DNA from 3 places in the Streptomyces sp. NPDC015171 genome. Region 2 is predicted to be linked to each of the others. Evidence: riboswitches for the same ligand, from Rfam matches in the RefSeq annotation. Region 2 holds a riboswitch; each other region holds the start of a gene.

Region 1 (7,843 bases), 180 kb from region 2:
CCCGGGTCAGCGCGCGCGGTGCCGGTACGGCGGCCGTCAGGGCGACGGCGCTCAGCAGGAGCAGGCAGACGGTCATGCCGGGGCCCCGGTTCCTGGTCGGAGAGGTGTGCGGGAGCGGGTGGTGCCGGGCACGCGGGGTGCGTGGTGCGTGTCCCTGCCAGTATGACGAAGTCGGGCGGTGCGAGTCAGGTGTCGGCGACGATCCGGCCGGACCGCGGTACGCGCGCGCGGCGGGCTCCCACGACACCGCGCACGCGTACCGGCACCACGGCCCGCACGGCCACGGGATCCGCGCTCCGCGCGCTCAGGGATCCCCGTCACGCGCGTCGCGGGCGCACTCCCGCCGTGCCGGTGCGGGCCCCCGCCTCGCCGGGGGCGCCCACCGGCTCCGGCGGCAGCGCGGCTCAGCCCGCGACGATCCGGCCGCTGACCTCGCTCAGACCCACCCGGAGGCCGCCCGCGCCCGGTGCCCAGGCCGACAGGGTCACCACGTCCCCGTCCTCCAGGAACGTGCGCTTGCCGTCCGGGAGTTCGAGGGGGTCACGGCCGTTCCAGGTCAGCTCCAGCAGTGAGCCGCGCTGGTGCTCGGCCGGACCGCTCACCGTGCCCGAGCCGTACAGGTCGCCCGTGCGCAGTGCGGCACCGTTGACCGTCATGTGGGTGAGCTGCTGGGCGGCGGTCCAGTACATGGCGGAGAACGGCGGCTCGGAGACCACATGGCCGTTGACGGCGACGGAGATGCGCAGGTCGTACCCGCCGAGTTCGGTGCCGGGCGCCGAGTCGTCCAGGTAGGGCAGCAGCGGGTGCGTGCGCTCCGGGGGCGCCACGCGCGCGTGCTCCAGCGCTTCCAGCGGGGTGATCCACGCCGACACCGAGGTCGCGAAGGACTTGGCGAGGAACGGGCCGAGGGGGACGTACTCCCAGGCCTGGATGTCCCGCGCGGACCAGTCGTTCAGCAGGCACAGCCCGAAGACGTGCTCCCGGAAGTCGCCGAGCGCGACCCGGCTGCCCATGTCGGTCGGCACGCCCACGACGAAGCCGACCTCGGCCTCGATGTCCAGCCGGACCGAGGGACCGAAGACGGGCGCGGGGTCGGCCGGGGCCTTGCGCTGACCGGACGGCCGGGCGACGTCGGTGCCGGAGACGACGACCGTGCCGGCGCGGCCGTGGTAACCGACCGGCAGGTGCTTCCAGTTGGGCATGAGGGAGTCGGCCGCCTCCGGGCGGAACATCTGGCCGACGTTCCGGGCGTGGTGCTCCGACGCGTAGAAGTCGACGTAGTCCGCCACCTCGAAGGGCAGGTGGAGGGTCACCTCGGACAAGGGGTGGAACAGCGGTTCGACGGTGTTCCGGTGCGCCGGGTCGGTGACCCAGGACGTGACGGCACGCCGTACGTCCGACCAGGCGGTGCGGCCGGCGGCCAGCAGCGGGTTGAGGGTGGGCCCGGCGAGCAGCGCGTGGTGGGGCGAGCCGAGTGCCGCGGCGGTGGCGCCCGCGTCGAGGACGTGGTTCCCGAGCCGGGCGCCGACCCTCCGCTCCGTGCTGCCGGAGGGCGAGAACACGCCATAGGGGAGGTTGTGCGGACCGAAGGGGTCGTCCTCGGGGACGTCGAAGGGGGGCATGGGGTGCTGCCTCACTCTCATCCGGGCCATGCATGGCGATGTGTTCCATGTGGTCGGGCCACACGTTACGGGCGATCTACGTGTCTTGGGCAGTGGTTCACGCCCCACTCGAAAGGTTGCTCGCATGATGTCTAAAGAGTTCGCAATGTCCGGATAAGCCTTGTCGGAGGCGGCAATTCCGGCTTAGCGTCCTTTGGGACACGGACGGGGTGGGTCCGTTCCATTGGGGGGACACGTGGGGGGACCCGTGGCCGGAAGCGTCGTCAGCGTGCCCGTGGTGGCCGACCGTGAGGTGCCCGGGCTGATCGTCAAGTTCGGTGGCTACCCGCTGCACCACGGCGGTGTCGGCGCGATCCGCAGCCTGGGCCGCCTCGGCGTGCCCATGTACGCCATCACCGAGGACCCGTACACGCCGGCCGCCTCCTCGCGCTATCTGAAGAGGGCGTTCGTATGGCCCACGACCGGCGCGGAGGACCCGGGCAGGCTCGTCGAGGGCCTGCTGCGGATCGGCCGCCGGATCGGCCGCCCGGCCGTCCTGATCCCGACGGACGAGGAGGCCGCCGTACTGATCGCCGAGCACCAGGGCGACCTGGCCGGGCCCTTCCTGTTCCCGCGCGTGGACCCCGTGCTGCCCCGCCGGCTGGCCAGCAAGCAGGGGCTGCACGAACTGTGTGCGGAGCATGGCATCGCCAGCCCGGCGGCGGTGTTCCCGCGCTCGTACGAGGAGATCGTCGCCTTCGCCGACACGGCGCGCTTCCCGGTGGTGGCCAAGAATCGCGAGGCGTTCGTCCGGCGCCGGCGGCCCGCCGTGAACGGCACCACGAAGATCGGCACGCGCGCGGGGCTGCTCGGTCTGGCCCGCGACTGGGGCGCGGAGCCCGGGGTGATCCTCCAGGAGTACCTGCCGCGCGAGGAGGCCGAGGACTGGATCGTGCACGCCTGCTTCGACCAGGACTCCAGCCCGCTCGCGTTGTTCACCGGCGTCAAGGTCCGCTCCTGGCCGCCGCACGCGGGCATGACGGCGAACGCGTACGTCGTCGACAACCCGGAACTCGCCGACCTCGCCGCACGTTTCATCAAGCAGATCGGCTTCAGCGGCATCATCGACCTCGACCTGCGCTTCGACCGGCGCGACGGACAGTACAAGCTGCTCGACTTCAACCCGCGCATGGGCGCGCAGTTCCGGCTCTTCGAGAACGAGTCGGGCGTGGACGTCGTCCGTGCGATGCACCTGCACCTGACCGGCCGCGCTGTTCCGGAGGGGGAACAGCGCGCCGGCCACCGCTACATCGTGGAGAACATCGACCTGCCCGCCCTCCTCGCCTACCGTCGCAGCGGCTACACCACACCGCACGCGCCGGCCAGGCCGAGCGGCACGGAGCTGGCCTGGCTCGCGGGTGACGACCCGCTGCCGTTCCTCACGATGCTCGCCCGCTTCGTGCGCCCGGGCGCGAAGCACCTCTATCAGCTGTGGCGGACCAGCCGCCGCGGCGGCAGCACCGCCACGAAGTAGGCAAGGCCACGACAGCGTGGCGTACCGCGTCCTGGGGAGGGACTTCGTGATCCGACCGGTAGCAGTGATCGGGGCGGGGCCGTTCGGCCTGTCCACCGCCGCCCATCTGCGGGCGCGCGGCATCCCCGTCCGTGTCTTCGGCGATCCCATGGTGAGCTGGCGTGCCCACATGCCGCAGGGCATGCTCCTCAAGTCGACGCCCGCCGCCTCCAGCCTCGACTGCCCGCAGCCCGGCCACACCCTGGCCGACTACTGCGACGCGGCCGGGACACGCCGGCTGGTGACCGACGAGGACATCATCCCGGTGGAGACCTTCATCGCCTACGGGGAGTGGTTCCAGCGCGAGCTGGTGCCCGAGCTGGAGCGGGTGCGGGTCGTCTCCGTCGACCAGGGCCCGGGCGGCGGCTTCGAACTCAAGCTGGACTCGGGCGAGCTGTTCACCGCGCGCGCGGTCGTCGTCGCCACCGGCCTGTCCGGGCTCGCCCACCTGCCGGCCGCGCTGGCACCGGCCGCGGCCGGCGGCCCCGCCCCGGCAGGCCCCGTCTCGCACAGCTCGCAGCACCATGATCTCGGCCGGTTCGCCGGCAAGGAGCTGATCGTCATCGGCGCCGGCCAGTCCGCGCTGGAGACGGCGGCGCTCGCGGCGGAGGCGGGCGCACGCGTGCGCGTGGTCGCGCGCGGCCGCGGCCGGGTGGCCTTCGGCGCCCCGCCCTGGAAGCAGCCGAGGTTCCGTCCCGAGTCCCCGTTCGGCCGCGCCTGGTCCCTGTGGGCGCTCAGCTATTACCCGCACTCCTACCGCCACCTGCCCGAGGCCGTCCGCCACCACCTGGTCCGCCGCGTCCTCGGCCCGCTCGGCGCCTGGTGGCTGCGTGAACGCTTCGAGAGCGCCGTGCAGGTGCGGGACGTCTCCCGGGTGGAGGGCGCCGAGATCCGGGACGGCAGCCCCGTGCTCACCGTCCGCGCCCATCCCGGCCACACCGAACGGCTCATCGCCGACCATGTCATCGCCGCGACCGGCTATCGCGTCGACATCGCGGCGATGGACTTCCTCGGCCACGGGCTGCGCACCCGGCTCGCGGTGAGCCGCGGCACGCCCCGGCTGGGCCCCGGCTATGTGTCCTCCGTGCCCGGCCTGTACTTCACCGGCCTGCCGGCCGCGTCGTCCTACGGTCCGGTGATGCGGTTCGTCTGCGGTACGGAGTTCGCCTCCCCGCGCCTGGCGCGGCACCTGGCCGCCGCCCACGGCTGAGCGGCGGCGCCGGCAGCCGCGGTCCCCGCCCGCCCGCTCCTGGGCGCGCGGGGACGCACCGGCCGAGCCACCGCCGCACCCTGCCGAGCCACCGCCGCACCTGGCCGAGCCGCCGCCGCACCTGGCCGAGCCGCCGCCACACCGCCATCAAGGCACCTACAGACCCCACTTGGGGGCGAACAGCACGTAAGTGCGTGGAACGGCAGGTGAGTCGGGGGGCCGCCGTGTCCGTATTCTCTGGTCATGGCACCCACCCCCGCATATGCACTGATCGCCACCGACCTGGACGGGACGCTGCTGCGCGGCGACGACACCGTCTCCGACCGGTCGCTCGCCGCGCTCGCGCGGGTGGCGCGGGCCGGTGCCCGGCACCTGGTGGTGACGGGCCGCCCGGCCCCGCGGGTACGGCCCCTCCTCGCGGACCTGGGCTGCACCGGGCTCGCGGTGTGCGGGCAGGGCGCGCAGGTCTACGACGCCGGGGGCGACCGCCTGCTCTGGTCGGTTCGGCTGGACCGGGAACTGGCCGAGACCGCGCTCGGCAAGATCGAGGCGGAGGTGGGGCAGGTCTACGCGGCGGTCGACCAGGACGGCGTGGACGGACTCACGCTGATCGAGCCCGGCTACCGGATGCCCCACCCGACCCTGCCCGCGGTGCGCGTCGCCCGCCGCGACGACCTGTGGTGCGCGCCCATCAGCAAGGTGCTGCTGCGGCATACGTCCCTGTCCGACGACGCGTTGGCGGCCGTGGCGCGCGCGGCGGTGGGTTCGCTGGCGACGGTCACCATGTCGGGGCCCGGCACCGTGGAACTCCAGCCGAGCGGGGTGACGAAGGCGACCGGCCTCGCGCTGGCCGCCGAACGACTTGGGATCGGCGCCGCGCGGACGCTGGCCTTCGGCGACATGCCCAACGACATCCCGATGTTCGGCTGGGCCGGACGCGGTGTCGCCATGGCCAACGCCCATCCCGAACTCAAGGCGGTGGCCGACGAGATCACCCTGTCGAACGAGGACGACGGCATCGCCGTCGTCCTCGAAAGACTGTTCCCGACCGACTGACCGGCACCTCAGTAGCCACCGGCCGATCGGGCGGATCGGGCCGATCGGACCTGCCGGGGGCCGGGTGCCGGTCGGCCGGGCCTGCCGGGTGTCGGGGCCGAGTGCCGGCCGGCCGGGCCTGCCGGGTGCCGGCCCGCGGCTGTCAGTACGCGCTGAAGACGTTGTCGATCGAGCCGTACCGCGCGGCCGCGTAGTTGCAGGCGGCGGTGATGTTCGCGACCGGGTCGTAGATGTCGAACGAGGTTCCGGCGACGTGGTAGGCGTTGAACGTCGGGTCGATGACCTGGAGCAGGCCCTTGGACGGGATGCCCTTGGCGGCGTTGGAGTCCCAGAGGTTGATGGCCGCCGGGTTGCCCGAGGACTCCCGGATGACGTTGCGGTAGATGCCGTTGTAGGTGCCCGGGATCTTCTTCTCGCTCATGATCGCGAGCGACTCGCGGATCCAGCCGTCGAGGTTGTTCGGGTATCCGGCGGGGGTGGTGGCGGCCGTCGTGGTGGTGCCGGTGGTCGCGGAGGCGCTGGTCGCGCCGATGAGCGGCAGGACGAGGAGGGCCGCGCCGGATCCGACGGCGGCGAGGGTGCGGACGAGGCGGGTGCGGCGGTGCTGAGCGGCAGCGAGCATGGGGGATTCCTCTCCGGCGCCTACGAGGTGAGCTGTCGGGTTCGGGCGGGGAGGTGCCCGGCCGTGCCTGGGGAGGGCACGGCTTCACCCCGAGCCGTTCCGGTGCGGCATGGGCCGTTCCGGTCCGGCGGCTTACCTGGGTCCCCCGCTCCTGCCGTACGAATGAGTTCGTCGATGGGTTATGCGGGCGGCGGCAGGATTAGGCGTCCGCCCGACGGCCCGGAACGTATGCGACCGCACATGTCGGGAACAAGTACCGGATTCACGCAATGCGCCATTTGACCTTGATCGACGCCGTATGAGGCGCTTGATCCTTTGCGGTTGCCAATCCTCAACTCGCCGACGCGGCAAGGGGTGGTGGGGGTCCGGGGGAGTGAAGTGGACCCCTGGGGCGAGTGACCCAATTCACGAAATGGCAAAACCCTGCAAATCAGACATGAGGGATTAGAGGGATTCACGCCTGAAGTCGGACTAATGGTGGAAGCCGGGATGTGGTGCGTGTCGTTGCCGTAGTGGTCGATGGGGGGAGAGTGACCGAAAGGGGGGCCTGGAGAGGTCACGACACGGTGCTCGGATTACTGTTAAGTCGATAAATGTCCGTTATTACCATCTGATCAAAACCATGGCGGTCATGGTCCGATACCGCCCGGGCTGGACCGGTGGGCGCTATCGGTGATCGAAACGGGACCGGATACGCTGACTTGAGTGAGGGCAACGACCTATCGACAAACCGCGTAATCGCCAGCAGACACCAGCAGACAGGAGACCCCTCGTGACCGTCGTCGGGCCGTTCGGGCTGAGCGTGCGGGACCAGGCTCTGGAAGCCGATGTCCAGGCCGGATTGGCGGCTGTCGAGGAAGGCTTGCTCGAGGCCACCAAGAGCGAGGTCCCGTTCATCACGGAGGCCGCGCAGCACCTCCTACGGGCCGGAGGGAAGCGTTTCCGGCCACTTCTCGTGATGCTCGCCGCCCAGTTCGGCGACCCCTACGCGCCGGGCGTCGTGCCGTCGGCCGTGGTCGTGGAGCTGACCCACCTCGCCACGCTCTACCACGACGACGTCATGGACGAGGCGGCCGTGCGGCGCGGCGTGGACAGCGCCAACACCCGCTGGGACAACTCCGTCGCCGTCCTCACCGGCGACTTCCTCTTCGCCCGCGCCTCCCAGATCCTCGCCGACCTCGGCCCCGAGGCGGTCCGGGTGCAGGCCCTGGCCTTCGAGCGGCTGGTCACCGGTCAGATCCTGGAGACCGCGGGTCCCTCGGACGGGCGCGACCCGGTCGAGCACTACCTGGACGTGCTCGGCGGCAAGACGGGCTCCCTGGTGGCGGTGGCGTGCCGGTTCGGCGCGATGATGTCCGGCGCGGACGAGACGGTCGTCGACGTACTCACCCAGTACGGCGAACGGCTGGGAGTCGCCTTCCAGCTCGCGGACGACGTCCTGGACATCGCCTCCGACTCCCACGAGTCCGGCAAGACCCCGGGCACCGACCTGCGCGAGGGCGTCCCGACCCTGCCGGTGCTCCGGCTGCGCGAGCGGACCGCCCGGCTGGGCCTCGCCGAGGACCTCGCGCTGTGCGAGCTGCTGGACTCCGACCTCAGTGACGACGGCCGGCACGCGGAGGCGCTGACCGCCCTGCGCGCGCACCCCGCGCTGGAGCAGGCCCGCCGGGACACCGTCCGGTACGCGGAGGAGGCGCGGGCCGCGCTGGCCCCGCTGCGCGAGTGCGACGCCAAGGCGGCGCTGCTGGAGCTGTGCGACGCGGTGGTGCACCGGGCCGGCT
Region 2 (7,843 bases):
CCACCAAGTGGAACAGCGCCTACGGCAACATGCTGATCCTGACGGCGAAGGACGGCACGGAGACCTGGTACTGCCATCTGTCCAGCTACCGCGTCGCCTCCGGTACGACCGTCAAGGCCGGCGACGCGATCGCCTTCTCGGGCAACTCCGGCAACTCCACCGGCCCGCACCTGCATTTCGAGGTACGGCCGGCCGGCGGGGCGGCGATAGACCCGCTGCCGTGGCTGCGCAGCCACGGACTGGATCCGACCTAGCCCCCCGGGCCCCGCTCTTCAGCGGGGCCCTTCCCGTGGCGGGACTACAGCTTCTCCACCGGCGCGTACCGCAGCAGCAGCCGCTTCGGCTTGGCCTCACCGAAGTCGATCGTCGCCTCCGCGTTGGCGCCCGTGCCCTTCACTCCGACGACCGTGCCGAGCCCGAACTGGTCGTGGGTGACCCGGTCCCCGACGGCCAGCGCGACCACCGGCTTCTCCGCCGTACGCCGCGTCGCGAACCCGGAGGCGCCCGACGCCGAGGAGCGGGAGCGGGTCGAGGACAGCGAGGCGGCGATCCCGGACGCCGGTCCGGAGGACACCGGCGACGTGGCTCCCGTCCGCTTCCACTCCACGTGGGTGGCCGGGATCTCCTCCAGGAAGCGGGAGGGCGGGTTGTACGAGGGCTGGCCCCAGGCGCTGCGCATCGCCGACCGCGTGAGGTACAGCCGCTCCCGCGCGCGCGTGATGCCCACGTACGCCAGGCGCCGCTCCTCCTCCAGCTCCTTGGTCTGGCCGAGGGCGCGCATGTGCGGGAAGACGCCGTCCTCCATGCCGGTCAGGAACACGACCGGGAACTCCAGGCCCTTGGCGGTGTGCAGGGTCATCAGCGTGATGACGCCGTCGCCGTCCTCCTCGTCCGGGATCTGGTCGGAGTCGGCGACCAGGGCGACCTGCTCCAGGAAGTCGGCGAGCGTGCCCTGCTCGCCTTCCCCGCGTTCCTGCTCGAACTCCAGCGCCACGGCCGCGAGTTCCTGGAGGTTCTCGATCCGGGTCTCGTCCTGCGGGTCGGTGGAGGCCTGCAGCTCGGCCAGGTAGCCGGTGCGTTCGAGGACCGCCTCCAGGACGGTGGCCGGCCCGGCGCCGGACTCGACGATCGTGCGCAGCTCTTCCATCAGCGTGTTGAACCGCTTGACCGCGTTGGTGGAGCGCGCGGCCATGCCGTACGCCTCGTCCACGCGCTTCAGGGCCTGCGGGAAGCTGATCTTCTCGCGCTGGGAGAGGGCGTCGATCATCGCTTCCGCGCGCTCGCCGATGCCCCGCTTGGGCACGTTGAGGATGCGGCGCAGCGGCACCGAGTCCTCGGGGTTGGCGAGGACCCGCAGGTAGGCCAGGACGTCCCGGACCTCTTTGCGCTCGTAGAAGCGGACTCCGCCGACGACCTTGTAGGGCAGGCCGACGCGGATGAAGATCTCTTCGAAGACTCGGGACTGGGCGTTGGTGCGGTAGAAAACGGCCACATCGCCCGCCTTGGCGTCGCCGGCGTCCGTGAGACGGTCTATCTCGTCGGCGACGAACTGGGCCTCGTCGTGCTCGGTGTCGGCGACGTAGCCGGTGATCCGCGCACCCTGGCCGGCGTTGGTCCAGAGGTTCTTCGGGCGCCGGGACTCATTGCGCTCGATGACCGCGTTGGCGGCGGACAGGATGGTCTGCGTGGAGCGGTAGTTCTGCTCCAGCAGGATCGTCGTCGCGTTCGGGTAGTCCTCCTCGAACTGGAGGATGTTGCGGATCGTCGCGCCCCGGAAGGCGTAGATCGACTGGTCCGCGTCACCGACCACGCACAGCTCGGCGGGCGGGAGGTCCTGCTCGCCGGGCGGTACGCCGAGGTCCTCGGCGGCCCGTCCGCCAGTGCCGACCAGCTCGCGCACCAGCGCGTACTGGGCGTGGTTGGTGTCCTGGTACTCGTCGACCATGACGTGCCGGAAGCGGCGGCGGTAGTGCTCGGCGACGTCCGGGAAGGCGCGCAGCAGGTTGACCGTCGTCATGATCAGGTCGTCGAAGTCCAGCGCGTTCGCCTCGCGCAGCCGCGACTGGTACAGGGCGTAGGCCTGGGCGAGGGTCTTCTCGAAGCCGTCGGTGGCCTGGGCGGCGAAGTCCTCCTCGTCGATCAGCTCGTTCTTCAGGTTGCTGATCTTGGCGCTGAAGGACTTGGGCGGGAAGCGCTTGGGGTCGAGGTCCAGATCGCGGCAGACCAGGGCCATCAGGCGCTTGCTGTCGGCGGCGTCGTAGATCGAGAACGACGAGGTGAAGCCGAGCTTCTTCGACTCGCGACGCAGGATCCGCACGCACGCGCTGTGGAAGGTCATCACCCACATCGCGTTCGCGCGCGGGCCGACGAGCTGCTCGACACGTTCCTTCATCTCGCCGGCGGCCTTGTTGGTGAAGGTGATCGCGAGGATCTGGCCCGGGTGCACATGCCGCTCGGCGAGCAGGTGGGCGATGCGGTGGGTGAGCACGCGGGTCTTGCCGGAGCCGGCACCGGCGACGATGAGCAGCGGGGAGCCGGCGTGCACGACGGCGGCGCGCTGGTTCTCGTTCAGCCCCTCCAGGAGCGCCGCCGGGTCGAGCGCGGGGCGCGGGGCGCCATCGCGGTAGTAGCCGTCCCGGTCCGGCGGCACGTCGAACTTCCCGCCGAACAGATCGTCCGGAAGCGGCTCCGGAGCGTGATCGTCCTCGGGCGGCGGCGGAAGCTCCTCCTCGCGCCCGCGAGGGGCCTGGAGGTCCGCCAGGAAGCTGTCGTCAAAGAGGCTGCTCATCGCTCTCCGAGTCTAGGGTGCCCCACCGACAACCGGTCGCCGTCCCCGGAACATGGCCCGATTCCCGGACAGTCGGCCGTCGCCCCGACAGCGCCCGCGGGCCGCTCACCCAGTGGAAGCACCTGGTCACGCGCGCGTGAAACCTGCCTCAGGTCACAGAAATGTATCGGACATACCTCGCACCAACCTTCACAGAAGACACACGAGTTGGCTAGGTTTCCGTCAGGCCGCACGACCCCACTCCGGCGAACCTCGCCGGGCCGCGCGGCCTCCGCCGAGTCCGGCGCACCCCGCACGGTGCGCGGAGCCGGGGACCCACCGATCCTGGGGTGAATCGGCCGACTCCCGCCCGGGACGACGCCGTAGGGCAACCCTTCCAAGCACCCGCCCGAACCCGACAGCTAACCCGGTAGGCGGAGCACGGAAGGAGTCGCCACCCTTGGCGTCGCACCGCAAGCCGCGCCCCGGCGGAACCCACGGGGCGGGCATCCGCACCCCCGCCCTCGCCACCGCCGCCCTCACCTCCGTGGCCGTGTTCTCCCAGACCGCCGAGGCCGCGCCCGCGGCCACGGGCGGTCAGGGCAGGCCGAGCCGGGAGGAGATCGAGCGGAAGATCGACGACCTGTACCGCCGGGCGGAGTCGGCGGCCGAGACGTCCGCCACCGACAGGGAGCGGGCCGAGCGGGGCGAGCGGAACGCGCGCACCGAGCGGGCAGCCCGTACCGACCGCACCGACCGCGCCGACCGCACCGACGAGGCCGAGGCCCCGCGGCGACGCGCGGACAGCCTCCAGCGCCTGCGCGACGAGGTCGCCCGACGCGCCCGGCACCGCGCCCTGCCCACCCAGCGCGGCGCGGTCCCGGCCCAGCGGGGCACCCTGTCCGCCCCGGACACCGCCGCCGGGTCGCCCCTGCGGGACACGGGCGGGATACCGCTCGTAGGGGACACGGGCGGAATACCGCTCGCACGGGAGACAGGCGGCATCCCGTCGGTCCGGGACACGGCCGGTGTCCCGACGCTCCAGGACGCGGCGCTCGCTCCGTCGTTCCAGGGCGCCGCCGGCATCCCCTCGGCCCGGCACGCCGCCGGCATCCCGTCGGTCCAGGACGCGGCCGTCGCGCCGCCGGTCCACGGCCGGGGCGGCATCTCTACGTCCCCCCGGGGCACCGCCGTGGCCCCGCCCGCCGTGGACGCCGCCCCCGCCACCGCCGCCGGAGCGCCCGCGGACAGCCTGCCGGGGGACGCCGCGAGCGGCCCGAAGACGGCCAAGGCCAGCGTGCAGAAAAAGCTCGCCCACGCGCGCGTGCTGCTGTCGCGGCAGACCTCCCAGGCCCCCGGCACGCCTTCCGGCGCGTACGCGACCAAGGCCAGGAAGGCCATCGCCTTCGCCCGCGCCCAGCTCGGCAAGCCGTGCGTGTGGGGCGCCGCCGGTCCCGGCTCCTACGACTGCTCGGGCCTCACCCAGGCCGCCTGGAAGTCCGCCGGCGTCACCCTCCCGCGCACCGCACGCGAGCAGGCCGCCGCCGGCACCCCGGTCCCGGCCGCGCAGGCCCGCCCCGGCGACCTCGTCTTCTTCCACGACGACGTCAGCCACGTCGGGCTGTGCACGGGCGACGGCATGATGATCCACGCACCCAGACCGGGCGCGTACGTGCGGGAGGAGCCGGTCACCGCCGCCGGTGAGGCGGCCGTCCACAGCGTGGTGCGGCCGGACTGACCCCGGGGCGCGTCGAAGGACGGGGCCGGATCAGGTCCAGAGGACGGCGATGAAGATGTTGGCCGTGGTCAGCAGGCCGACCAGCCCGAAGAGGCCCTTGTCGACCCGCTCCTCGTCGCGCTTCACGTAGACCAGGCCGAGGATCACGATCAGCAGAGCCAGCTTCACGCCGATCTTGATGTTGTTGACGTGGTGGTCGTCGGCCTGGTTGAGGCCGACCAGGGCCACGCCGGTCACCAGCATGGTCAGCGCTCCGTGCAGCATCCCGGGCACGAACCGGGCCGTGCCCCGGCCCATCGCCTTCATCTGGGTGAGGAAACCGCCGAGCAGCGCGGCGATACCGATGATGTGCAGGCCGACGAAGAGATGGATGAGTACGTCCATGGGGCCGGAGCCTATTCGTGGGCAGCGGCCCCAGGGACGGCAGGGTGCCGTTCCGGGGTGTTCGAGCGATGCGGGCCGTCCCGCCCTGCCGGAGCCGGGCTCGCGAGGGCTGCGGTCGGACCGTGCGGGCGGATCCGGGCCCCGTCGCGGGCGCGCGACCCCTCCCACAGGCAGTCGGGAAAGCACTTCCACCCGGCAGGGGTGACGGGTGGTGGTGACAGGCGGTGACGGCGCCTTCGCGACGACTCCGGAGAACGTGCATATATCCGCCCCATAGCAGCCCACGGCCCTCGCCTGTCCCCCTTTCCGCGCTTCGGTCACCACGCTGCGTGAACATGTCGACTCCAGTCCGGCGACGCGATCACATCCGGTCACTTCCCGGTCCGTCGGAACCAGTTCCGTACACCGCGTTACCTTCTCGTCACCGTCCGGCCTAGCGTCCTCCCCCAGGTGACCGGCTCCCCCAGCCGCCCGGACCGGGGGCGGCAGTCGGCCGCCAGCGCCGAGAAAGCCCGGCGGCGGCCCACTCCCCCTGTGCGGGCCGCCGCGGGGCCCACTGACCGCCCGGTCGCACGGCCATCCGGCCGTGCCGACCTCCTGGTCATACGGACACTCGGTCGTACTGACACTCGGTCGTACGAGTCGCACGGAAGGACGTGACGGTCCAGGTGGCAGCGCACCGCAAGCCCTCGCAACGCCCGCTCAGCGGTCATACGGCCCGGACGGCGGCCACGCTCGCCCTGGCGGGCGCGGCCACCGCGACCGGCTTCGACGGGACGGCACACGCCGAGCCGCAGCTGACGCCGGGGCAGGTGAAGGCCAAGGTGGACACGTTGTACCGGGAGGCCGAGGCCGCCACCGAGAAGTACAACGGGGCGAAGGAGAAGGCGGACACGGCGCAGCGGCGGGTGAGCACGCTCCAGGGCGAGGCCGCCCGCAGGCAGCAGAGGCTCAACTCGGCCCGGGACGCGCTGGGTTCGTTCGCCGCGGCGCAGTACCGGGACGGCGCCATCGCCCCGGCCTGGCAGCTGGCCCTCTCCAGCGACCCCGACCGCTATCTGGACGGCGCCGCGTTCGCGGAGCGTGCCGGCGACCGGCAGGCCGCCGCCGTCTCCCGGGTGCGCCAACAGCTGCGGGAGATCGAGCGGCTGCGCGGTGCCGCGCGCGTCGAGCTGCGGTCGCTGCGGTCACGACAGGCCGAGCTGAGACGACGGAAGACGACCGTCACGGGCAAGCTGGACGAGGCCCGGCGGCTGCTGGCGCAGCTGCCCCCGCGGCAGCGCACCGAGGTCACCGGCGCCGAGGGCACGGCCGGACGCGGTTCCCGGTCGGCCGCCGGCCCGCGGGAGCCGCTGGACCCGGCCGGCTCCGTCCCGGCCCCCACCGGGCGTGCCGCGGCGGCCGTCGCCTACGCCTACGGCAAGCTCGGCAGCCCCTATGTATGGGGCGCCACAGGCCCGAACGCCTTCGACTGCTCGGGCCTGGCCCAGGCCGCCTACCGCTCCGCCGGCATCTCCCTGCCCCGCACCACCTACGCCCAGATCAACGCGGGCCGGCGGGTCTCCCGCTCCGAACTCCAGCCCGGGGACCTGGTGTTCTTCTACTCCGGAATCAGCCACGTCGGCATCTACGTGGGCAACGGCCAGATGATCCACGCCCCGAACCCCTCGGCGCCGGTCCGCCTGGCCCCGGTCGACGAGATGCCGTTCGCGGGGGCGACCCGGGTGGCCTGAGAGCCGGGGTACCGGGGGTCGGGGTGCCTGAGGGCCGGGGTGCCCGGTGTGTCAGGGTGCCCGGTGGGGCTCGGTGGCGGGTCAGACCAGTCGGCGGGCCGTCGCCCAGCGGGTCAGCTCGTGCCGGTTGGACAGCTGGAGCTTGCGCAGGACGGCGGAGACATGGGACTCGACCGTCTTCACCGAGATGAACAGCTGCTTGGCGATCTCCTTGTAGGCGTAGCCACGGGCGATCAGACGCAGCACCTCGCGCTCCCGCTGGGTCAGGCGGTCCAGGTCCTCGTCCACCGGCGGGGCGTCGGTGGAGGCGAAGGCGTCAAGGACGAACCCGGCCAGCCGCGGGGAGAAGACGGCGTCGCCCTCCTGGACCCGGAAGATCGAGTCGACCAGGTCGGTGCCGGTGATGGTCTTGGTGACATAGCCGCGGGCGCCGCCCCGGATCACCCCGATCACGTCCTCCGCCGCGTCCGACACGGACAGCGCGAGGAACCGGACGGGCCGCGCGGCGTCCGCCGTCAACGCCGCGCACCGGCGCAGCACTTCGACACCGCCGCCGCCCGGCAGGTGGACGTCGAGGAGGACCACCTCGGGCCGGGTGGTGGTGATGACCGTGACCGCCTGGTCTACGTCGGCCGCCTCGCCGACCACCTCGACCCCGGTCTCGGCGGTCTGGCCGATCTCGGCCTGGACGCCGGTGCGGAACATCCGGTGGTCGTCCACGAGCACCACGCGTACGTGCCGCCCGCCCGCACCGCCGTCGGACCGGCCGGGCCCGGCCGCTCCCGCCGTGCCGTTCGCCTCGGTCGCCTCGCTCATGACGTCTTCTCCGCCCTCTCCATCTCCAACTCGACCTCGGTGCCGCCGTCCGGCACCGACCGCAGCCGGGCCGTACCGCCGTTGCGCTCCATACGGCCGATGATCGATTCTCTGACGCCCATGCGGTCGGCGGGTATCGCGTCCAGGTCGAACCCGGGACCGCGGTCCCGCACGGACACGAAGACAGTCTTCCCCTCGACCTCGGCGTAGACCTGCACGGCACCGCCCTCGCCACCGTACTTGGCGGCGTTCACCATCGCCTCACGCGCGGCCTGCATCTGCGCCGCCGTCCTCTCGTCCAGCGGGCAGTCGCCGACGATCACGACCTCGATGGGCACGCCGTGCTTGTCCTCCACCTCGGCGGCGTTGCGCCGGACCGCCTCGGCGACCGTGTCCGGCTCGTCG
Region 3 (7,843 bases), on a different contig from region 2:
GCGCCGGGCCGGTACTTGCCGGTGAGGAAGCCCGAGGCCAGCGAGAAGTACGGCACGGCGGACAGGCCCTCGCGGGCGGCGAGGTCCTGCAGCGGGCCCTCGTAGGTGTCGCGGGAGACCAGGTTGTAGTGCGGCTGGAGGGCGACGTAGCGGGCCAGGCCCTCGCGGTCGGAGAAGTCGAGGGATTCCTGGAGGCGCTCGGCGCTGATGTTCGAGGCGGCGATGTGCCGGACCTTGCCGGCCTTCACCAGCTCGTCCAGCGCGCCGATGATCTCCTCGACCGGCACCTCGGGCTTGTCGAAGTGGGTGTAGTAGAGGTCGATGTAGTCGGTGTCCAGGCGGCGCAGGGAGGCGTCCGCGGCGGCCTTGATGTTGGCGGCGGACAGGCCCTGGTAGTCGGGGTGCTGGCTGACCTTGGTCGCGATGACGACATCGGCGCGGTTGCCGCGCGCCTTGGCCCACCTGCCGATGATCGTTTCCGACTCGCCGCCCTTGTTGCCCTCGATCCAGGCGGAGTAGGCGTCGGCGGTGTCGATGAAGTTGCCCCCGGCCGCCGTGTAGGCGTCGAGGACGGCGAAGGAGGTCTGCTCGTCGGCGGTCCAGCCGAAGACGTTGCCGCCGAGGGAGAGCGGGAAGACCTCGAGGTCGGAGGAGCCGAGTTTACGAAGTGACGTCATACGTCATGACAACGCCGGCGGGGGATGATCGCATCCCGCCGCCGGCGCCGATTCCCGCGGAGTCACTCGTTCGCCACGGTGGCGTCAGGGGGTGAGCCCCTTGCCCCGCAGCCACGCCATCGGGTCGATGCCGGTGGCCTGGCCGCCCGGGTGGACCTCCAGGTGCAGATGCGGGCCCGTGACGTTGCCGGTGGCGCCGACGCGGCCGATGACCTCGCCGGTGGCGACCTTCTGGCCGGCGGAGACGCTGATCGAGGACTGGTGGCAGAACCACAGCTCGGTGCCGTCGTCCAGGGTGAGGATCGTGCGGTAGCCGTAGGAGCCGGCCCAGCCCGCCTCGGTGATCGTGCCGCTGTGCACGGCCTTGATCAGGGTGCCGGTGGGCGCCGCGAAGTCGAGACCGGTGTGGTAGCCGGAGGACCACATCGAGCCGGCCTGGCCGAACGTCGAGGTGATCGTGTACGAGGAGGTCGGCAGCGAGTACTTCTTGGCCAGCTCGGCCAGCTTGGCCTGCCGCTCCGCCTCGGCCTTGCGCTCGGCCTTCTTCGCGGCGTCGGCCTCCGCCTTCTCCTTGGCCTCGGCGGCCTGGGCGGCGGCCTCCTTCTCGGCCTTGGCTGCGGCGTCGGCGCTCTGCTTCTGCGAGGCGGCGAGCGCGGCGGCGGTGGCCTTGCTGTCGGCCTGGCCCTGCTGCTGCTCGGCCTGGGCCATGATCCGGCTGCGCAGGGTCTCGCCCGCTCCGGCGTTGTCCTCGGTGTCGGCGGAGGCCGCGCCGACGCTGCTGAGCGTGGTGGTCGCGGCCTCGGAGGGCTGCGCGTCGGCGGAGCCGCCGTCGAAGAGGGAGCCGACGGAGGGCAGGTCCGGCATCGAGATGGACACCGGCGGCTTGCCGGTGTTGGCGCTGGCCATGCCGCCCGCGCCGACCGCCGCTATGACGCCGACGCCGAGGACGGTGGAGCTGCGGGCGAGGCCGCCGCGCTGCTTGGCGACGCGGTGCCGGCCGCGGACCGGGGCGACGGACTCCGCGGTGGGGTTCCACTCCTGGAAGGGGCCTTCTTCGGCGCGGTAGGCACCGTAGGCGCCGTGGGCGTCGTAGCCGCCGTGGGCGTCGTAGCCGCCGTGGGACTCGTGGCCGAAGGCTTCGGGATCGCGCTGTTCCGGTATGAGCAGGGCTTCGGGGACAGGCCGGTTGGACGCCACGCGGGCGTGCTCCTTTCCTTCCTCCGCCTACCGGGTTAGCTGACGGGTTCGGAGCAGGAAGGTCTCCTACGCGCGTATACCTGTCGTGGACTCCGTGAGTTCACTTCGGCATCCGCGTGATTCACCCCAGGGTGGTGGTTCCCCGGCTCCCTTGCGGGACTCGGCGCGTGCGCGCGGAGCCGTCTCTTGTGACGGCTGGGACGACCGCGCTGCGTTATCGAACGTTAATAGACCTGCCAGTCACTTTCCAAGCCGTTCGGCTTGATCATTACCGTTTTTGACGGTTGATTAATCGCCTGATACCCAGGCAAGTCGGGCGAGTTGGCCGGGGCTCGGAAATGTTCAGCAGTCACCGAAGGTTTTGATGGTGACTCAGTTGTTATGCGGAGGGCGCCCGTCCGATCACCTTCGGTGACGGCCGCGTGGGGCGCACGGGAACCGATGTGCAGAAAGCCCTGAGCATGGCGTACAGTAGAGACACAACGACGCGGGGTGGAGCAGCTCGGTAGCTCGCTGGGCTCATAACCCAGAGGTCGCAGGTTCAAATCCTGTCCCCGCTACTGAAGAATCAGGGCCCGGAATCCAAGAGGATTCCGGGCCCTGATTGCTGTCGTCACCCCAGCAGATGTCCGTTCGGCGCCTTGGCGAGAGCCTCCAGCTCCGCAAGGACCACGACCCGCGCCCCCGCCGCGGTCAGGACGCCCGTGCCGTCGGCCCCGGCGACGAAGGTGTCGGGCTCGCGCCAGGCGGTGACCACCCGGCGCACCCCGGCCCGCAGGATCAGCTCGGCACACGGCGCCGGGCGCGAGGCGCGGCGGGCACAGGGCTCCAGGCTGCTGTAGACCGTGGCGCCGGACAGCCGCGGGTCGGCCGGGTCGGTCTTCGCGAGGGCCGCCTCCTCCGCGTGGACCACCGGGTCGGCGCCCTCGCGCGAGAAGCCGCGGGCCAGCTCGGCGCCGTCGGCGGCGACGACGACCGCGCCGACGCTGAACGCCGTCGCCGAGGGCGGGCACTGGGCGGCGAGTTCGCAGGCCGTGCGCAGCCAGTGCCGGTCGGCGGCGGTGGCCGCTGCGCCGGTGCCGGGGGCGGTGGGCGCGTAGCGCATGAGGACGACGTCCTCGATCCGGCGGGTGTCCAGCAGGCGCAGGCGTCCGCCCTGGTAGCCGCCGGGGCCGAAGAGGCGCGGGGCCGCCGGGTCGCCGACGAACAGCGGGGCGAGGACCAGCTGGAGTTCGTCGGCGAGGCCCTGCTGGAGGAGCTGGGTGTGGACCGTGCCGCCGCCCTCCACCATCAGGCGCCCGACTCCGCGCTCGTCGTGCAGGTGCGCCAGCAGGGCCCGCCAGTCCAGCGCGGGCCCGAGCGGGACGACACCGGCGGTGCTCCCGAGGAGAGCGGCGGCCCGTTCGGCGCCCCGGTCGGTGGTGTACACGAGCTTCTCGCCGCCGGTGTGCCAGAAGCGGGCGGCCGGGTCGAGCTCGCCCGAGCCGGTGACGGTGACCTTCAGCGGGTACTCCGGCCGGCCCGCCGCGCTCCGGGCCGCGCGCCGCTCGGCGGAGTTGACCAGCAGGCGCGGATTGTCGGCGCGGATCGTGCCGGCGCCCACGAGGATCGCGTCGACCGAGGCCCGCACCTCGTCGACCCGGTCGAAGTCGGCCGGGCTGGACAGCAGGAGCCGTTCGGGGCCGGTGTCGTCCAGGTAGCCGTCGAGGGAGACGGCGGCGGACAGCAGCACGTACGGCAGGGGCATCGAGGCCCTCTCTTCCGGAGTCGGCCGGCCGGCGGGCGGGCAGAAGACCCGGACGGCTTGGTTCAAGTTTGAAACAAACTTACACTGGCACCATGACGACCCGCTGGCTCAGCCCCGAGGAGCAACGCGCCTGGCGTGCCTACGTCGCCGCCTCCCGCCTGCTGGAGGACGCGCTCGACCGGCAGCTCCAGCAGGAGGGCGGCATGCCCCACCTGTTCTACTCGGTGCTCGCCAACCTCTCCGACGCCCCCGGCCACCGGCTGCGCATGACCGATCTCGCCGAGACGCTGAAGATCACGCGCAGCCGGCTGACGTACGCGGTGACCCGGCTGGAACGGGACGGCCTGGTGCGCCGGGAGAACAGCCGCCGGGACAGGCGCGGCTCGGTCGCGGTGCTGACGGCCGAAGGGGTCGCCGTACTGGAGCGTACGGCGCCCGGGCACGTGGAGACGGTCCGCGCCCTGCTGTTCGACCGGCTCACCCCGGAGCAGGTGGGGCAGCTGGAGGAGATCTTCACGGGGGTCGCGCGGGGGCTCCAGGGCGAGGAGGAGGGCGAGTGCGCGCGCTCCGCGGCCGAGGACGTGCCGTGGCGCCGGCGGTCGTCGTCCTGCTCCGGGCCGTCGTCCGGCTGACCGTTGCTTCAACTTTAAAGCATGAGGTAGGGTCACGCGGCAGCATGTGCTTCAAATATGAAGCACATGACTCGGAACGGAACCCGGAGACCCGCATGCCCGACTTCCCCGCCGCCACCCCGCGTGCCCGCGTCCGGGTACCGCTGCGTTTCGCCGACGGCTACAGCGCCGACGCCGAACTCGTCACCTTCCACGGCCTCACCGACGGCCAGGAGAACCTCGCCGTCGTCCTCGGCGACCCCGGCCCGCTCCCGCTGGTGCGCCTGCACTCCGAGTGCCTGACCGGTGACGTCTTCGGCTCGGCCCGCTGCGACTGCGGCCCGCAGCTGCGCGAGGCGGTCGAGCGGATCGCCGAGCGCGGCGGCGTCCTGCTCTACCTCCGCCAGGAGGGCCGGGGCATCGGCCTCTACAACAAACTCGACGCGTACGCCCTCCAGGACGAGGGCCTCGACACCTACGAGGCGAACGCCGCCCTCGGCCTCCCGGAGGACGCCCGCGACTACACGGCCGCCGCCCAGATGCTCGCCGCCCTCGGCATCACCGAGCTGGACCTGCTGTCCAACAACCCGGACAAGGCGGGGCAGTTGCGCGCGCTGGGCGTCGCGGTACGGGACCGGGTGCCGACCGGCGTGTTCACCACCGCCCACAACGTCCGCTATCTGCGCGCCAAGGTGCTGCAGACCCAGCACACGCTGCCGCTGGCCGAGCTGACGGCGGGCTAGCGGTTCAGCCCGGGAGCCGGCCCGGGAGCCGCAGCGCCGAGAAGGCGCCGAGGGCGAGCAGCGCCGCCGCGACGGCGTAGGTGAGCCGGAAACCGGCCGGCCCCGGGCCCGTCGCGCTGAGCACCACCGACAGCAGGGCCGTCCCGGCCGACGCGGCCACCTGGGCGTTGATGCTCAGCGCGGTGCTCGCCCCGGCCAGGCGCTCCGCGGGCAGATCGCGGGCCGCGGTGGTCATCGCCGGCGTCAGCGTCATCCCGGCACCGACGCCCATCACCATGCCGGAGACGACGACCCGCCAGGGCGCGACGCCCGCCGTTCCGGTCTGCCAGGCCAGCAGGACCATCCCGAGGGCGCCCACCGCGCACCCGGCCGCGACCAGCCTGCGCGGTGCGGCCCGGTCGATACGCCGGGCCACGAGCTGCATCGTCGTACCGACCACGAGCCCGGCCGGCGCCCCGAGCAGCCCGGCGGCGGTCGCGCTCAGGCCGCGCTCCTGCTGCCAGTACAGCGGCCCGAGCAGCATCGATCCGAAGTAGCCGCAGGTGAACGGGGCGAGCGTGCCGATGCCCGCGGCGAAGGTACGGTCCCGCAGCAGCCGCAGATCCAGCAGCGGGGCGCGGACGGCGAGCGCCCGCCGTACGAAGGCCGCCGCGAGCACGGCGCCGGCGAGCGTCGGCAGCAGCGCGCCGGGGGCCGTGAAGTCCCCGCGCTCGCCGCCGCGGGACAGGCCGTACAGCAGCAGGGCGAGGCCGGGCGAGAGCATCAGCAGGCCGGGGACGTCCAGCCGGGGCAGGTCCCGGCCGCGGGCGTCCGGGGCGTCCTTCGGCAGCAGGCGGCCCGCGAGGACCAGGGCCAGGGCGCCGACGGGCAGGTTGATCAGGAAGATCCAGTGCCAGGAGGCGGTGTCGACCAGCCAGCCGCCGAGCACCGGGCCGGACACCGGGCCGATCAGGATGGGCAGCCCCAGCAGGGCCATCGCCCGCCCGAGCCTGGCCCGGTCGACGGCCCGCATTCCCATCGCCATGCCGACCGGCTGCAGCAGCCCGCCGCCGAGCCCCTGCACCACGCGGAACGCGATCAGACTGGCCGCGTCCCAGGCACAGGCGGCGAGCAGGGAGCCCAGGGTGAACAGGGCGAGCGCGATCACGTACGTGCGCTTGGCACCGATCCGGCCCATCGCCCAGGCGGCGACCGGGATGACCGCGGCGAGCGCGAGGGTGTAGGCGGTCGCGGTCCACTGGATGGTCTCCAGCGGGGCGCCGAAGGACTTCGAGAGCCGGCCGAGCGCGACGTTGACGATCGTCATGTCGAGTACGGCCATGACACTGCCGAGGACCACGACGGGGATGACGCGGTGGAGGGTGGTGGGGGCCGGGGTCTCCGGGGTGTTGGTCGGGGTCGCCGGGGTGGCGGAGGCCGCGGGGACGCCCCCGCCCCCGGACCCGGCCCCCGCCCCCGCCTGTGCCTCTGCTGCCTCTGCCTGGCGGAAGGCGCTCATCTCGCGTCCGCCCCTCAGCCCGCGTAGGGACGCTCGGCGCGGGCGGCCCGCAGCGCCCGCCCCCACCAGGTGAGTTGGCCGAGCATGCCCTTGGCGGCACCGGCGCACACCTCCGCGTCGCGCGGGGCGCCGTCCTCACCGAGGCCGGACCAGGGGCCGTGCAGGCTGACCGAGTCGCGCACGGTCATGGCGTGCAGTTCGGCGAAGACCAGCCGGAGCTGCTCGACCGCGCGCAGACCGCCGCCGAGACCGCCGTACGACACGAACCCGACCGGCTTGGCCTGCCACTGGGTGTAGTGCCAGTCGATGAAGTTCTTCAGGGACGCCGGGAAGCTGTGGTTGTACTCGGGCGTGACGACGACGAAGGCGTCGGCGGCGGCGAGCCGCGGCGAGACGTCCCGCAGCGCGGCGACGGCCTCGGGGCTCGGCGAGCCGCCCCAGCCGGGCAGCACCAGCGGCAGGTCCACCTCGGCGAGGTCGACGACGTCGAGCTCCAGGCCCGGCTCCGCGGCGGTGGCGAGGAACCAGTCGGCGACGGCCCGCCCCAGGCGTCCCTCGCGCACGCTGCCGACGACGACGGCGACGCGGAGCGGAAGGTCCCCGGCGGTACGGGCACCGGTGGCGGAATCGGTAACGGACACAGCTGTCCCCCTCTGAGCGATCCGATGGCGGTCGACCGTCTCCGGCGTCCGCCCTTGCCCAGCAAAGTACAACGCTCGTTGTAAAAATTACAACAGCCGTTGTAAACGGGCGCGGCAATCCGGTTAGAGTGGACCGGTCACCAAGGAGGCGGGCGTGGGCGAGACGAACGAGTCCCGGCTGGAGCGGGCGCGGCGCGAGGTGTCACCGCGCAAGCTGCGGAAACAGATGGACATCGCGAGCGCGGCCTGCACGGTCTTCGGCCGCGAGGGCTACGCCCGCGCCTCGGTCGACGCGCTCGCCGCGGCGGCCGGCGTCTCCACGCGCACGCTCTACAACCACTTCCCCGGCGGCAAGGCGCAGCTCTTCCAGACGGTCGTGACCTGGACGTCGAGCGAAGTCCGGGACGCCCAACTGGCACGCCTGCGGGCCGTACTGGACCCGGAGCGCCCGCCGCGCCCCGACGACCTGGAACGCGACCTGGTCTCCCTGGCCCGCGGCTTCTCCGGCCTCATGACCGAGTACGCGAACCACTTCGCCCTGGTCCGCCACATCCACGCGGAGGCCGACCACGTGCCGCCCGAGGTGCTCGCGGCCTGGCACGAGGCCGGCCCGGAACCGGTCGCCCGGGCCCTCGCCGAGGCGATGACGCACCTGGAGGACGCCGGCCTGCTGGACCTTCACGGCGACCCGGCGCTCGCGGCGGGCCACTTCACGGCCCTGATCTCGCA

The links. A riboswitch is a leader RNA that binds a small molecule or an ion and turns the genes downstream of it on or off. The one in region 2 is predicted to bind cyclic di-AMP.
Region 1: another riboswitch for cyclic di-AMP. It lies ahead of ACF073_RS03950 (transglycosylase SLT domain-containing protein); the one in region 2 lies ahead of ACF073_RS03035 (NlpC/P60 family protein).
Region 3: another riboswitch for cyclic di-AMP. It lies ahead of ACF073_RS25660 (M23 family metallopeptidase); the one in region 2 lies ahead of ACF073_RS03035 (NlpC/P60 family protein).

Annotation. Positions count from the first base shown of each region.
Region 1 covers NZ_JBIBUO010000001.1:857,730-865,572, reverse strand. Annotated here, with positions in the region: gene ACF073_RS03975 (M56 family metallopeptidase) at 1-76, opposite strand, end outside; gene fahA (fumarylacetoacetase) at 405-1,622, opposite strand; gene ACF073_RS03965 (ATP-grasp domain-containing protein) at 1,891-3,135, shown strand; gene ACF073_RS03960 (NAD(P)-binding domain-containing protein) at 3,182-4,384, shown strand; gene ACF073_RS03955 (HAD family hydrolase) at 4,628-5,440, shown strand; gene ACF073_RS03950 (transglycosylase SLT domain-containing protein) at 5,583-6,062, opposite strand; cyclic di-AMP (ydaO/yuaA leader) riboswitch at 6,067-6,246, opposite strand; gene ACF073_RS03945 (polyprenyl synthetase family protein) at 6,835-7,843, shown strand, end outside.
Region 2 covers NZ_JBIBUO010000001.1:673,546-681,388, forward strand. Annotated here, with positions in the region: gene ACF073_RS03025 (M23 family metallopeptidase) at 1-254, shown strand, start outside; gene pcrA (DNA helicase PcrA) at 299-2,788, opposite strand; cyclic di-AMP (ydaO/yuaA leader) riboswitch at 3,051-3,219, shown strand; gene ACF073_RS03035 (NlpC/P60 family protein) at 3,228-4,505, shown strand; gene ACF073_RS03040 (hypothetical protein) at 4,536-4,889, opposite strand; gene ACF073_RS03045 (NlpC/P60 family protein) at 5,558-6,622, shown strand; gene ACF073_RS03050 (LuxR C-terminal-related transcriptional regulator) at 6,704-7,438, opposite strand; gene ACF073_RS03055 (PspC domain-containing protein) at 7,435-7,843, opposite strand, start outside.
Region 3 covers NZ_JBIBUO010000010.1:20,792-28,634, forward strand. Annotated here, with positions in the region: gene ACF073_RS25655 (aldo/keto reductase) at 1-677, opposite strand, end outside; gene ACF073_RS25660 (M23 family metallopeptidase) at 762-1,874, opposite strand; cyclic di-AMP (ydaO/yuaA leader) riboswitch at 1,882-2,050, opposite strand; tRNA gene ACF073_RS25665 (tRNA-Met) at 2,361-2,434, shown strand; gene ACF073_RS25670 (dihydrofolate reductase family protein) at 2,488-3,621, opposite strand; gene ACF073_RS25675 (MarR family winged helix-turn-helix transcriptional regulator) at 3,714-4,253, shown strand; gene ribA (GTP cyclohydrolase II) at 4,349-4,975, shown strand; gene ACF073_RS25685 (DHA2 family efflux MFS transporter permease subunit) at 4,980-6,473, opposite strand; gene ACF073_RS25690 (NADPH-dependent FMN reductase) at 6,488-7,114, opposite strand; gene ACF073_RS25695 (TetR/AcrR family transcriptional regulator) at 7,269-7,843, shown strand, end outside.